Regions from separate parts of the Variovorax arabinosiphilus genome, predicted to be linked through region 1. Evidence: predicted binding sites of a transcription regulator. Region 1 holds the regulator's gene; the other holds the start of a gene.
The links. Region 1 encodes sigma-54, which starts transcription at its own class of promoters, with help from an activator protein. Its sites were predicted from a motif close to TGGCANGNAANCTGCTTT; they were not measured.

Region 1 (5,087 bases):
TCGGGCGTGAGCACCCAGGCGGTCCAGCCGGCATAGCTCTTCTTCCAGTGGCTGGCCAACTGGGTGAAGAATTCGCCGCCATCTTCGGTCGCGGCCTGCTCGCGGGCGCCGGCGCGCGCCACGCCGCCGACCTCGATCCGCTCGCCGTACGGCGGGTTCAGCACGATCACGCCGGCCTCGGCCGGCGGCATCCGCTGCAGCGCATCGCCGCCGCGGAACTGCACAGCCGCGGCAACGCCGGCCCGCTCGGCGTTGCGATCGGCGAAGTCGACCATGCGGTGCGACACGTCGCTGCCGAAGATGGCCGGCGCAGTCCTGGCCGGCGCATCGGCGGCCTCGTTCTGGATCGCCTCCCAGACGTGCGGCTGGAAGGGCAGCAGCTTCTCGAAGCCGAAGCGCCGCAGCGCACCGGCCGGGATGCCCAGGCCGATCTGCGCCGCCTCGATGGCGATGGTGCCGCTGCCGCAGCAAGGGTCGTACAGCGGCGCCTCCGACACGGCGCCGGTTTCCGGGTTCCACCAGCCGCTGGCGGCCAGCATGGCCGCGGCCAGCGTTTCCTTCAACGGCGCGTCGCCGGTGTCCTGGCGCCAGCCGCGCTTGAAGAGCGGCTCGCCCGAGGTGTCGATGTAGAGCGTGCAGGTGTCGGTGGTCAGGTGCGCGAACACGCGCACGTCGGGCCACTGCGTCTCGATGCTCGGCCGCACGCCGCCGGCCTTGGCGCGGAAGCGGTCGGCGATGGCGTCCTTGATGCGCAGGGTGGCGAAGTTCAGGCTCTGCAGCGGGCTGTGCTGCGCCGTGGTCTCGATCTTGAAGGTCTGCTTCGGCGTGAACCAGATCTCCCACGCGATGCCGCTGGCGATGGCATAGAGGTCGTTCTCGCTGCGGTACGGCGCGTGCGCCAGCTCGATCAGCACGCGCTGCGCGAGCCGGCTGTGCAGGTTGAGCTTCATGGCGTCACGCCACGAGCCGCGCACGAAGACGCCGCCGCGCGAGGCCATGAGGTCGTCGCCGGCCAGGCCGGTGAGGCCGTGCACCTCTTGCGCGAGAAAGTCCTCGACGCCGGCGGCGCAAGGCAGGAAGAGATGGAGCTGGTTCATGGGACGGACTTACAGCGCCTTGCGCAGATTGGCCGGCGCGATGCGCAGCGCCTCGCGGTACTTGGCCACAGTGCGGCGGGCGCATTCGATGCCCTGCTCCTTCAACATCTCGGAGATCTGGCTGTCCGACAGCGGCTTCTTGATGCTCTCGGAGCCGACGAACTGCTTGATGAGCGCGCGCACCGCGGTGCTCGATGCATTGCCGCCGGTCTCGGTGCCCAGCGCCGAGCCGAAGAAGTACTTGAGTTCGACCGTGCCGTAGGGCGTGGCCATGTACTTGGCCGTGGTCACGCGGCTGATGGTGGATTCGTGCAGCCCGAGCTCGTCGGCGATCTCGCGCAGCACCAGCGGCCGCATGGCCAGTTCACCGTGCACGAAGAAGCTCTTCTGCCGGTCGACGATGGCGTTGGAGACGCGCAGGATGGTGTCGAAGCGCTGCTGGATGTTTTTGATGAACCAGCGCGCCTCCTGCAGCCGCTGCGACAGCGCCTGGCTGCCTTCGCCCTTGTGCTGCTTGAGCGCGCCGGCGTAGATGTCGTGCACCCGCAGGCGCGGCATCACGTCGGGGTTGAGCATCACGCGGAACTTCACATTGGTGCCGGTGCCGATGCGCGTGACGATCACGTCGGGGATCACCACGTTGCGTTCCACGTCGACGAAGCGCCGGCCCGGCTTGGGCTCGAGCGTCGCGATCAGCTGCAGCGACGAGCGCACCTCGTCCTCGTTGCTGCGGGTGAGCGTGGCCAGGCGCTTGAAGTCGCGCCGCGCGAGCAGCTCCATCGGCTGCTTGCAGATCGCGATGGCGGTCTTGCGCACCTGCGTCGCTTCCGGCGTCTCGTCGGGCCGGGCCAGCGCGCGCAGCTGGATGGCCAGGCATTCGCCGAGGTCGCGCGCACCCACGCCGACCGGCTCCAGGCTCTGCAGCAGGCCGAGCGCCACCTGGAAGTGGTGCACCAGCCCGTCGAACTCGTCGTTGTCGTCGCCCGCCAGGCCCGAGGCCAGGGCGGGCAACGAATCCTCGAGGTAACCGTCTTCGTTGAGCGACTCGATGAGGAAGCGCAACGCGGCCTGGTCGCTCTCGTTCAGGCGCAGGCTCAGGGCCTGGCGGTGCAGATGGGACTGCAGCGATTCCTGGCTGCGCGCCAGCTCGGTGGCGTCGGCGCGTTCGTCGTCGCCCAGGTTGCTGGCGCGCGGGGGGGCGTCGCCGCCCCATTCGCTGTCGTCGGGCGCCATGTCGACGGTGCCGTCGCCTTCCCAGTCGGGCGTGGCTTCGGTCGCATCGACCACCGGTGCTTCGGCCTCGGTCGTGCTGGTGGTGCTGTCGTTGCTGGCGGCGGGGCCGGGCGAGAAGTCGTCGTCGCGCGGCGGCGGGGCATCGGCGGCGTCGACGCCGAACTCCTCACGGGCGGCCTCTTCGGCGGTGCGCTCGAGAAACGGGTTCTCGTCGAGCATCTGCTCCACTTCCTGGCTCAGTTCGAGCGTGGACAGCTGCAGCAGCCGGATCGACTGCTGCAGCTGGGGCGTGAGCGCGAGATGCTGCGAAACGCGCAGCGAAAGGCCCTGCTTCATGGAGAGTTCCGTCCTCCCCTTACATGCGGAAGTGTTCGCCCAGGTACACGCGGCGTACCTCGGCGTTGTCGACGATCTCCGAAGGCGTGCCTTGTGCCAGCACTTGCCCGTCGCTGATGATGAAAGCGTGGTCGCAGATGCCCAGCGTCTCGCGCACGTTGTGGTCGGTGATGAGCACGCCGATGCCGCGGCTCTTGAGGAAGCTGACGATGCGCTGGATCTCGATCACGGCGATCGGGTCGATGCCGGCGAAGGGCTCGTCCAGCAGGATGAAGCGCGGCTGTGTGGCCAGGGCGCGGGCGATCTCGACGCGGCGACGCTCTCCGCCCGACAGCGCCAGCGCCGGCGAATCGCGCAGATGCTCGACGCGCAAGTCCGACAGCAGCTCGTTCAGGCGATCGTCGGTGCGCTTTTTCGACAGCGGCACGAGCCGGCCGTGGGCGTCGGGCTCGCGCTGGAGCTCAAGCACCGCGCGCACGTTCTCCTGCACGCTGAGCTTGCGAAAGATCGAGGCCTCCTGCGGCAGGTAGCTCAGGCCCATGCGGGCGCGGCGGTGGATCGGCATGTGCGCGATCGGCTCGCCGTCGATGCTGATCTCGCCCGCATCGGCCCGCACCAGGCCCACGATCATGTAGAACGAGGTCGTCTTGCCCGCGCCATTGGGCCCGAGCAGACCGACGACTTCGCCCTTCTGCACGTCGAGCGAGACGTTCTTGACGACCTGCCGGCTGCCGTAGCGCTTCTGCAGCCCGCGCACCTGGAGCCGGCTGCCTTCGACGGCGCCGGCCGGCGCGGCCTGTTTCGCGATGTCCACGCTGTCGTTCACGGGCGCGCTTCTCCGCCGAGCGTGGTGCTCGGACGCAGGCCCCGGCCGGGTGCCGATGCCGGCGCGGCGGGTGCGCCCGGCTGCGCCGCTTCGGCGCCGGCCGCCTTCGGCGTCAGGATGGCGCGCACGCGGCTGCCCTGGTTGCCGGCATCCACGCTGGCGCCCGGGGGCAGCGGCGCGCCGTTCACGGTGAAGGTGTCGTTGCTCTGGTCGTAGACGATCAGCGCGCCGGTGGTTTCGTCGTTGACCTTGGCGCCGATCAGCCGCCGCATGATGGCGCGGCGGATGAACTTGACGTTGTCGGCGCGGCTGTCGTATTCGATGACCTCCGACTCGCCTTCGGTCCACTCGTCGACGCCGGAGTCGCGCTTCTGCTTGTAGTAAGCCAGCTTGCCGGGCGCCGCGGTGACCACGCCGTACTGGTAGCCCTCCGGGTCCTGGCGCACGTCGATCCGCGCCCCGCGGATGATGATGGTGCCCTTGGTCACCACCACGTTGCCGGTGAACACGCTGGTCTGCTTCAGGTCGTCGTAGCGCATGGCATCGGCCTCGATGTTCATGGGCTTGGTGCGGTCGGCCTTTTCGGCCAGCGCCGGAACGGTGGCGACGGCGAGCAGCAGCGCGGCGAAGCCGGCGCGCAGGAGGGAGGAAAGGGGAGTGTGGGGTCGAAGTGTCATAAAGGCACGAAACTTGCTCGACGATTGTATGCGCCGGATCAGTGCATCCGGTCGCCCGGACGAAAAAGCCCGCCAAGGCGGGCTTTTGACATTTGTGAAGCGGCCGTGTCGAACGGCCGCGGGCCTTAGAACGCGTGGAGGAACCGTCGCGAGCGCCCCGAGGTTGCATTGAGGACCGGAGCCGCACTCCCGTGCGGTGAGGACCGCAGATGCGAGATCGGGGTGCGCAGCAGGTTCATTCACACGTTCTCAGCCCTTGCGGGCTTCGGCGACCAGCAGGCCGACCACCTCGAGGGCCCGGTCGAGCGAACCGGCCGTGTCGCCGTCCACATACCAACGCCCGGCCACGCCCAGCGCCGGCACGCCGGCCACCTGGTAGTCGCTGGTCAGCTGGGTGGCGCGCTTGGCCTTGCCAGCCACCGAGAAGGACTTGAACAGGTCGGCGAACTTCTTGCCATCCAGGTCGGGCTGCTTCTCGGCCCAGGCCAGGATCGCGGCGTCGCCGAACAGCGGCTGGCGCTGCTGGTGGATGGCCTGGAACAGCTTCATCTGGAAGGCGTCGACCTTGCCCATGGCCTCGAGCGTGTAGTAGAGCCGCTGCTTGACTTCGGTGTCGTTGCCCACGAAGGGCACCGGGATGCGCTTGAACACCACGTCGGCCGGCAGCGTCTTGACCCATGGCTCCAGGCGCGGCTCGAAGGCGGCGCAGTGCGGGCAGTTGTACGAGAAGAACTCGACCACTTCGACCTTGCCGGCGGGCGTGTCGACCGGGGCGCGCTTGCCCAGCACGATGTAGTCGGTGCCGGCCTTCGGCGGGCGGGCCTGGGCGTGCACGCCGGTGGCGGCGAGGGGGAGCAGCCCGATGGAGGCAGCGGCGGTCAGCGAAAAGTCACGGCGGTTCATGGTCATCAAAGGTTC
Region 2 (5,087 bases), on a different contig from region 1:
CGATGAAGGACACCACGCCCGACCACACGATGGTCAGCAGCACGCCCTTGAGCTGGATCCAGACCTGGGCGCCGATGCCGTTGGACGTGACCGATGCCGTGACCCAGTCGCCGACCAGGCCCGGGCCGCCGAGGGCCTGCGTGTTGAACACGCCGGTCAGCAGCGCACCGACGATACCGCCGACACCGTGCACGCCGAACACGTCCAGCGAGTCGTCCGCACCCAGCAGCTTCTTGAGACCATTGACGCCCCACAGGCAGGCGAAGCCGGCGATGAAGCCGATGATGATCGCGCCCATCAGGCCGACGTTGCCGGCGGCCGGGGTGATGGCCACGAGGCCGGCGACGGCGCCCGACGCTGCACCCAGCATCGAGGCCTTGCCGCGCATCATCGCTTCACCGATGCACCAGGCGAGCACCGCCGCTGCCGTGGCCGAGAAGGTGTTCATGAAGGCGAGCACGGCGCTGGTGCCGGCTTCGAGGGCCGAACCGGCGTTGAAGCCGAACCAGCCCACCCACAGCAGCGAGGCACCGACCATCGTCAGCGTCAGCGAATGCGGCGTGAAGGCTTCCTTGCCGTAGCCGATGCGCTTGCCGATCACGTAGGCACCGACGAGGCCGGCAACGGCTGCGTTGATATGCACGACGGTACCGCCGGCGAAGTCGAGCGCGCCCCATTGCCAGATCAGACCGGCCTTGGCATTCATGCCGTCCACCACGTTGGCGGCAGTGTAGGCGTCAGGACCCATCCAGAACCAGACCATGTGCGCCAGCGGCGCGTAGCTGAAGGTGAACCAGATGACCATGAACACCAGCACGCCCGCGAACTTGGCACGTTCGGCGAAGGCGCCGACGATCAGGCAGCAGGTGATGCCGGCGAAGGTGGCCTGGAAGGCGGCGAACAGCAGCTCGGGGATGTAGACGCCCTTGCTGAAGGTCGCGCCCGGCGCGAAGGTGCCGGTGGCCGCATCGAAGATGCCCTTCATGAAGAGCCGGTCGAAGCCGCCGATGAAGGCGTTCCCCTCGGTGAACGCCAGGCTGTAGCCGTAGATCAGCCAGAGCACCACGATCATCGAGAAGGTGACCATCACCTGCATGAGCACCGACAGCATGTTCTTGCTGCGGACCAGGCCGCCATAGAAGAGCGCCAGGCCGGGGATCGTCATCATGATGACGAGCAGCGTGGACAGCATCATCCAGCTGGTGTCACCCTTGTTGAACGACGGCGCGGCGGCGGGTGCGGCAGCAGCGTCGGCCGCGGGCGCGGCAGCAGCAGGGGCTGCGGCCGTCGCGGCGGCGGGCGCGGGGGCTGCCGCAGGCGTCGCGGCGGCGGGTGCGGAGGCCGACGTAGCGCCGGCTTCCTGGGCGTTCGGCGTGGGTGTCTGTGCGAAACCGGTCACCCCGGCAGTGAGCACGCTCAGGCCGAGCGCGAGTGAGACAAGCAGTTTTTTCATGTCGATTGTTCTTTCGTGCCTCGATACGGGTCAGAGTGCCTCGCGGCCGGTTTCGCCGGTGCGGATGCGCACCACTTGTTCCAGGTTGTAGACAAAGATCTTGCCGTCGCCGATCTTGCCGGTGCGGGCGGCGCCCTCAACCGCTTCGATCACGCGTTCGACCAGTTCGTCGGCCACAGCCGCTTCGATCTTGACCTTCGGCAGGAAGTCGACCACGTACTCCGCGCCGCGATAGAGCTCGGTGTGGCCCTTCTGGCGACCGAAGCCCTTGACTTCCGTCACGGTGATCCCCTGGACACCGATCGTCGACAGTGCTTCCCGCACCTCGTCGAGCTTGAATGGTTTGATGATGGCTGTGACCAGCTTCATGGCGTTTCTCCTAGAGATGAAATGGGTCGGCGCGGCAGCATGGGCCGCGCCTTTGTTCTTTACAGCGTCTTGCTGAGCGTGACGATGCCACGCGCCTTGTTCACGAAGCCGTAGAAGTCCTTCTTGTTCGCGCCCTGCACACCGCCGTACAGCGCCACGCCGCTGCCGAAGTCGTACGACACGCCCAGCGCGTAGTCCACGTAGTTCGGGATGCCAGGGACGTTGTCCTTGATGCCGCCGTTGAAGCGCGTGTAGCCCACCGCCGCCTTCAGCGTCAACGAGGGCGCCACTTCCTGTGCGAACGCCAGGTTCAGGTACCCCGTGTTGCGGCCCTTGTAGCCCGAGCCCGCGTCCTCGCCCGCCCAGCCGAAGTAGTCCTTGGAGATCGTGTGCGAGTACTTCAGCGTCAGCGGACCGAAGCTGCCGGCACCGTACAGCTCGGTGGTGTTGGCGCCCTTGGCACCCGGGTAGATGTAGGTCAACGCGCCCACGTCCCAGTTCACGCCACCGGCGGTGAATTTGTAACCCCCGTACAGGTCGCTCTCGATGCTGTTGCCCGACAGCCAGTTGACGCTGGAGTTCCAGTTGCCCACGTACCAGCCGCTCTCGCCGAAGGCGTAGTCGAAGCCGCCCTGGATCGCCGGCTTGAAGGCACGCGTGCGGCCCGTGTCCTGGTCCTGCCCGCGGAACTTGTAGTTGCTCGTGAGTGCCACATTGGCCGTCAGCTGTGCGCTGGCGAGCATCGGCAGGGTAGCGAGGGCGACCACGGCCAAGGCCTGGGCAGTTTTACGGTGCATCATCGATTTGGCTCCTGTGCGGGAATTGAAGGTAGGGGGAAGCCTGTCAAAGCAGGGAGCGTGCCAAACTGCACGGGTCTTGGGCGCGAGAGTGATCACGTAAGCGCTGTCACGGCTTGAAACGTAGCCAAAATTGTTTCAAACCGCAGGTGCGCACCAATGTGAACGTTGTCGCTCTGGACATACAAGATCGCACCATATTGGTGAAAGGGAGAAGAATGAGTCTGTCTTTGGTGCAAAGCCGCGCCCTGCTCGGGCTCGAAGCGACCGCTGTCACGGTCGAAGTGCACCTGGCGAACGGTCTGCCCAGCTTCACGCTGGTGGGTCTGGCCGACGTGGAGGTCAAGGAAGCCCGCGAGCGCGTGCGCTCGGCGATCCACAACGCCGGGCTGGAATTCCCCAGCAACAAGCGCATCACCGTCAACCTCGCGCCGGCCGATCTGCCGAAGGATTCCGGCCGTTTCGACCTGCCGATCGCCCTGGGCATCCTCGCCGCCAGCGGCCAGATCGACCCCGAGCGGCTGGCCGGTCACGAGTTCGCAGGTGAGCTCTCACTCTCCGGCCATCTTCGGCCTGTGCGTGGTGCGCTCGCGATGGCGCTTGCGCTGCACACGCGCGGCGTGGCGACGCGGCTGGTGCTGCCGACCGACAGCGCGCAGGAGGCCGCGCTGGTGCCCGACGCGGTGGTGTATGGCGCGCAGCACCTGCTCGACGTGGTCGGGCAGTTCCTGCACCAGCCGGCGGGCACACCCGAAACGCCGCCGGCCGCAGGCTGGGCCCGTGTGACGCCCAGTCCGGCCGCGGCCGCTACGCCCTACGCCGACCTGGCCGACGTGAAGGGCCACGCCGGCATCAAGCGCGCGCTGGAGATCGCGGCCGCCGGCCAGCACGGGCTCTTGATGGTCGGCCCGCCGGGCTCGGGCAAGTCGATGCTGGCCCAGCGCTTCGCCGGGTTGCTCCCGCCGATGACGGTCGAGGAAGCGCTCGAGAGCGCCGCCATCGCCAGCCTGGGCGGGCGCTTCACCGTCGATGCATGGATGCGCCGGCCGACCGCGGCGCCGCACCACACCGCCAGCGCGGTGGCGCTGGTCGGGGGCGGCTCGCCGCCGCGGCCGGGCGAAATCTCGCTGGCGCATCGAGGCGTCCTCTTCCTCGACGAATTCCCCGAGTTCGCCCGCGCCGCCCTCGAAGCCCTGCGCGAGCCGCTCGAGACCGGCACGATCACCATCTCGCGCGCGGCTCGCCGGGCCGAATTCCCCGCGCGCTTCCAGCTCATCGCGGCCATGAACCCGTGCCCGTGTGGTCACCTCGGCTCCGCGCTCAAGGCCTGCCGCTGCACGCCGGAGCAAGTGGCGCGTTACCAAGGCAAGCTCAGCGGCCCGCTGCTCGACCGCATCGACCTGCACGTGGAGGTGCCGGCGATCGCACCGCGGCAACTGCTCGACGCCGCCCCGGGGGAATCGACCGCCGACATCCGTGCGCGCGTCGTCGCCGCCCGCGAACGCGCCATCGCCCGCCAGGGCATGCCGAACCAAGCGCTGGCAGGTGCGGCGATCGACCGCCATGCCGCGCTGGCGCCGGCCGCGCTCGGCTTTCTGCACACCGCGGCCGCGCGGCTGGGCTGGTCGGCACGCAGCACACACCGTGCGCTCAAGGTGGCGCGCACCATTGCCGACCTGGCGGCCACCGAAACCGTGCAGCAGCCGCACGTGGCCGAGGCGGTGCAGTACCGGCGCGCGCTGCGCTGAACGGGTTCCCTGCCACTGTTGGCTTTTCGGCGAACACTGCATTCGCAAAGCAACCGCGCCTGCAACGACCGGCTGCGCGACCATCGCGCCATGGCAGCGCACCGGGCGCGGTCAATCCCTCAAACCCAGGAGAACCCCATGAGCACCCCCCTCGATCGCAAGATCGCCTTCATCACCGGCGGCAACCGCGGCATCGGCTTCGAAACCGCGCGCCAGCTCGGCGCGCTCGGCATCCTGCCGGTGATCGGCGCCCGCAGCGCCGAAGCCGGCCGCGACGCCGTCGCCCAGCTGCGCGAGGAAGGCATCGAGGCCGAATCGATCGTCTTCGACGTGACCGACGACGCCGACCACCGCCGCGCCTTCGATTTCTTCCAGAAGAAGGCCGGGCGCCTCGACATCCTGATCAACAACGCCGGCGTCTACCTCGAAGGCGAGCCCGGCGGCGCGCCGCGCTACCTGCCCTCGACGGTGCCCGACAAGGTGCTGCGCGCGACCTTCGACGCCAACCTGTTCGCGCCCATCGCCGTCACGCAGGCGCTGCTGCCGCTGCTGCGCCTGGCGCCGGCCGGCCGCATCGTCAACCTGTCGAGCATCCTCGGTTCGCTGACGCTGCACAGCGACCCCGCCTCACCGATCTACGATGCGAAGGCGACCGCTTACGACGCCTCCAAGACGGCCCTCAACGCCTACACGGTGCACCTGGCCTACGAGCTCAAGGGC

Region 2: the regulator sigma-54 is predicted to act here: its motif matches at 2,668-2,685, upstream of QTH86_RS16160 (TorF family putative porin).

What each region holds. Positions count from the first base shown of each region.
Region 1 is NZ_JASZYB010000003.1:266,102-271,188, reverse strand. Features, by position in the region: gene QTH86_RS19745 (THUMP domain-containing class I SAM-dependent RNA methyltransferase) at 1-1,097, opposite strand, end outside; gene QTH86_RS19740 (RNA polymerase factor sigma-54) at 1,107-2,666, opposite strand; gene lptB (LPS export ABC transporter ATP-binding protein) at 2,686-3,492, opposite strand; gene lptA (lipopolysaccharide transport periplasmic protein LptA) at 3,489-4,169, opposite strand; gene QTH86_RS19725 (thiol:disulfide interchange protein DsbA/DsbL) at 4,419-5,072, opposite strand.
Region 2 is NZ_JASZYB010000002.1:473,353-478,439, forward strand. Features, by position in the region: gene QTH86_RS16150 (ammonium transporter) at 1-1,453, opposite strand, end outside; gene glnK (P-II family nitrogen regulator) at 1,484-1,822, opposite strand; gene QTH86_RS16160 (TorF family putative porin) at 1,882-2,622, opposite strand; gene QTH86_RS16165 (YifB family Mg chelatase-like AAA ATPase) at 2,838-4,367, shown strand; gene QTH86_RS16170 (SDR family oxidoreductase) at 4,506-5,087, shown strand, end outside.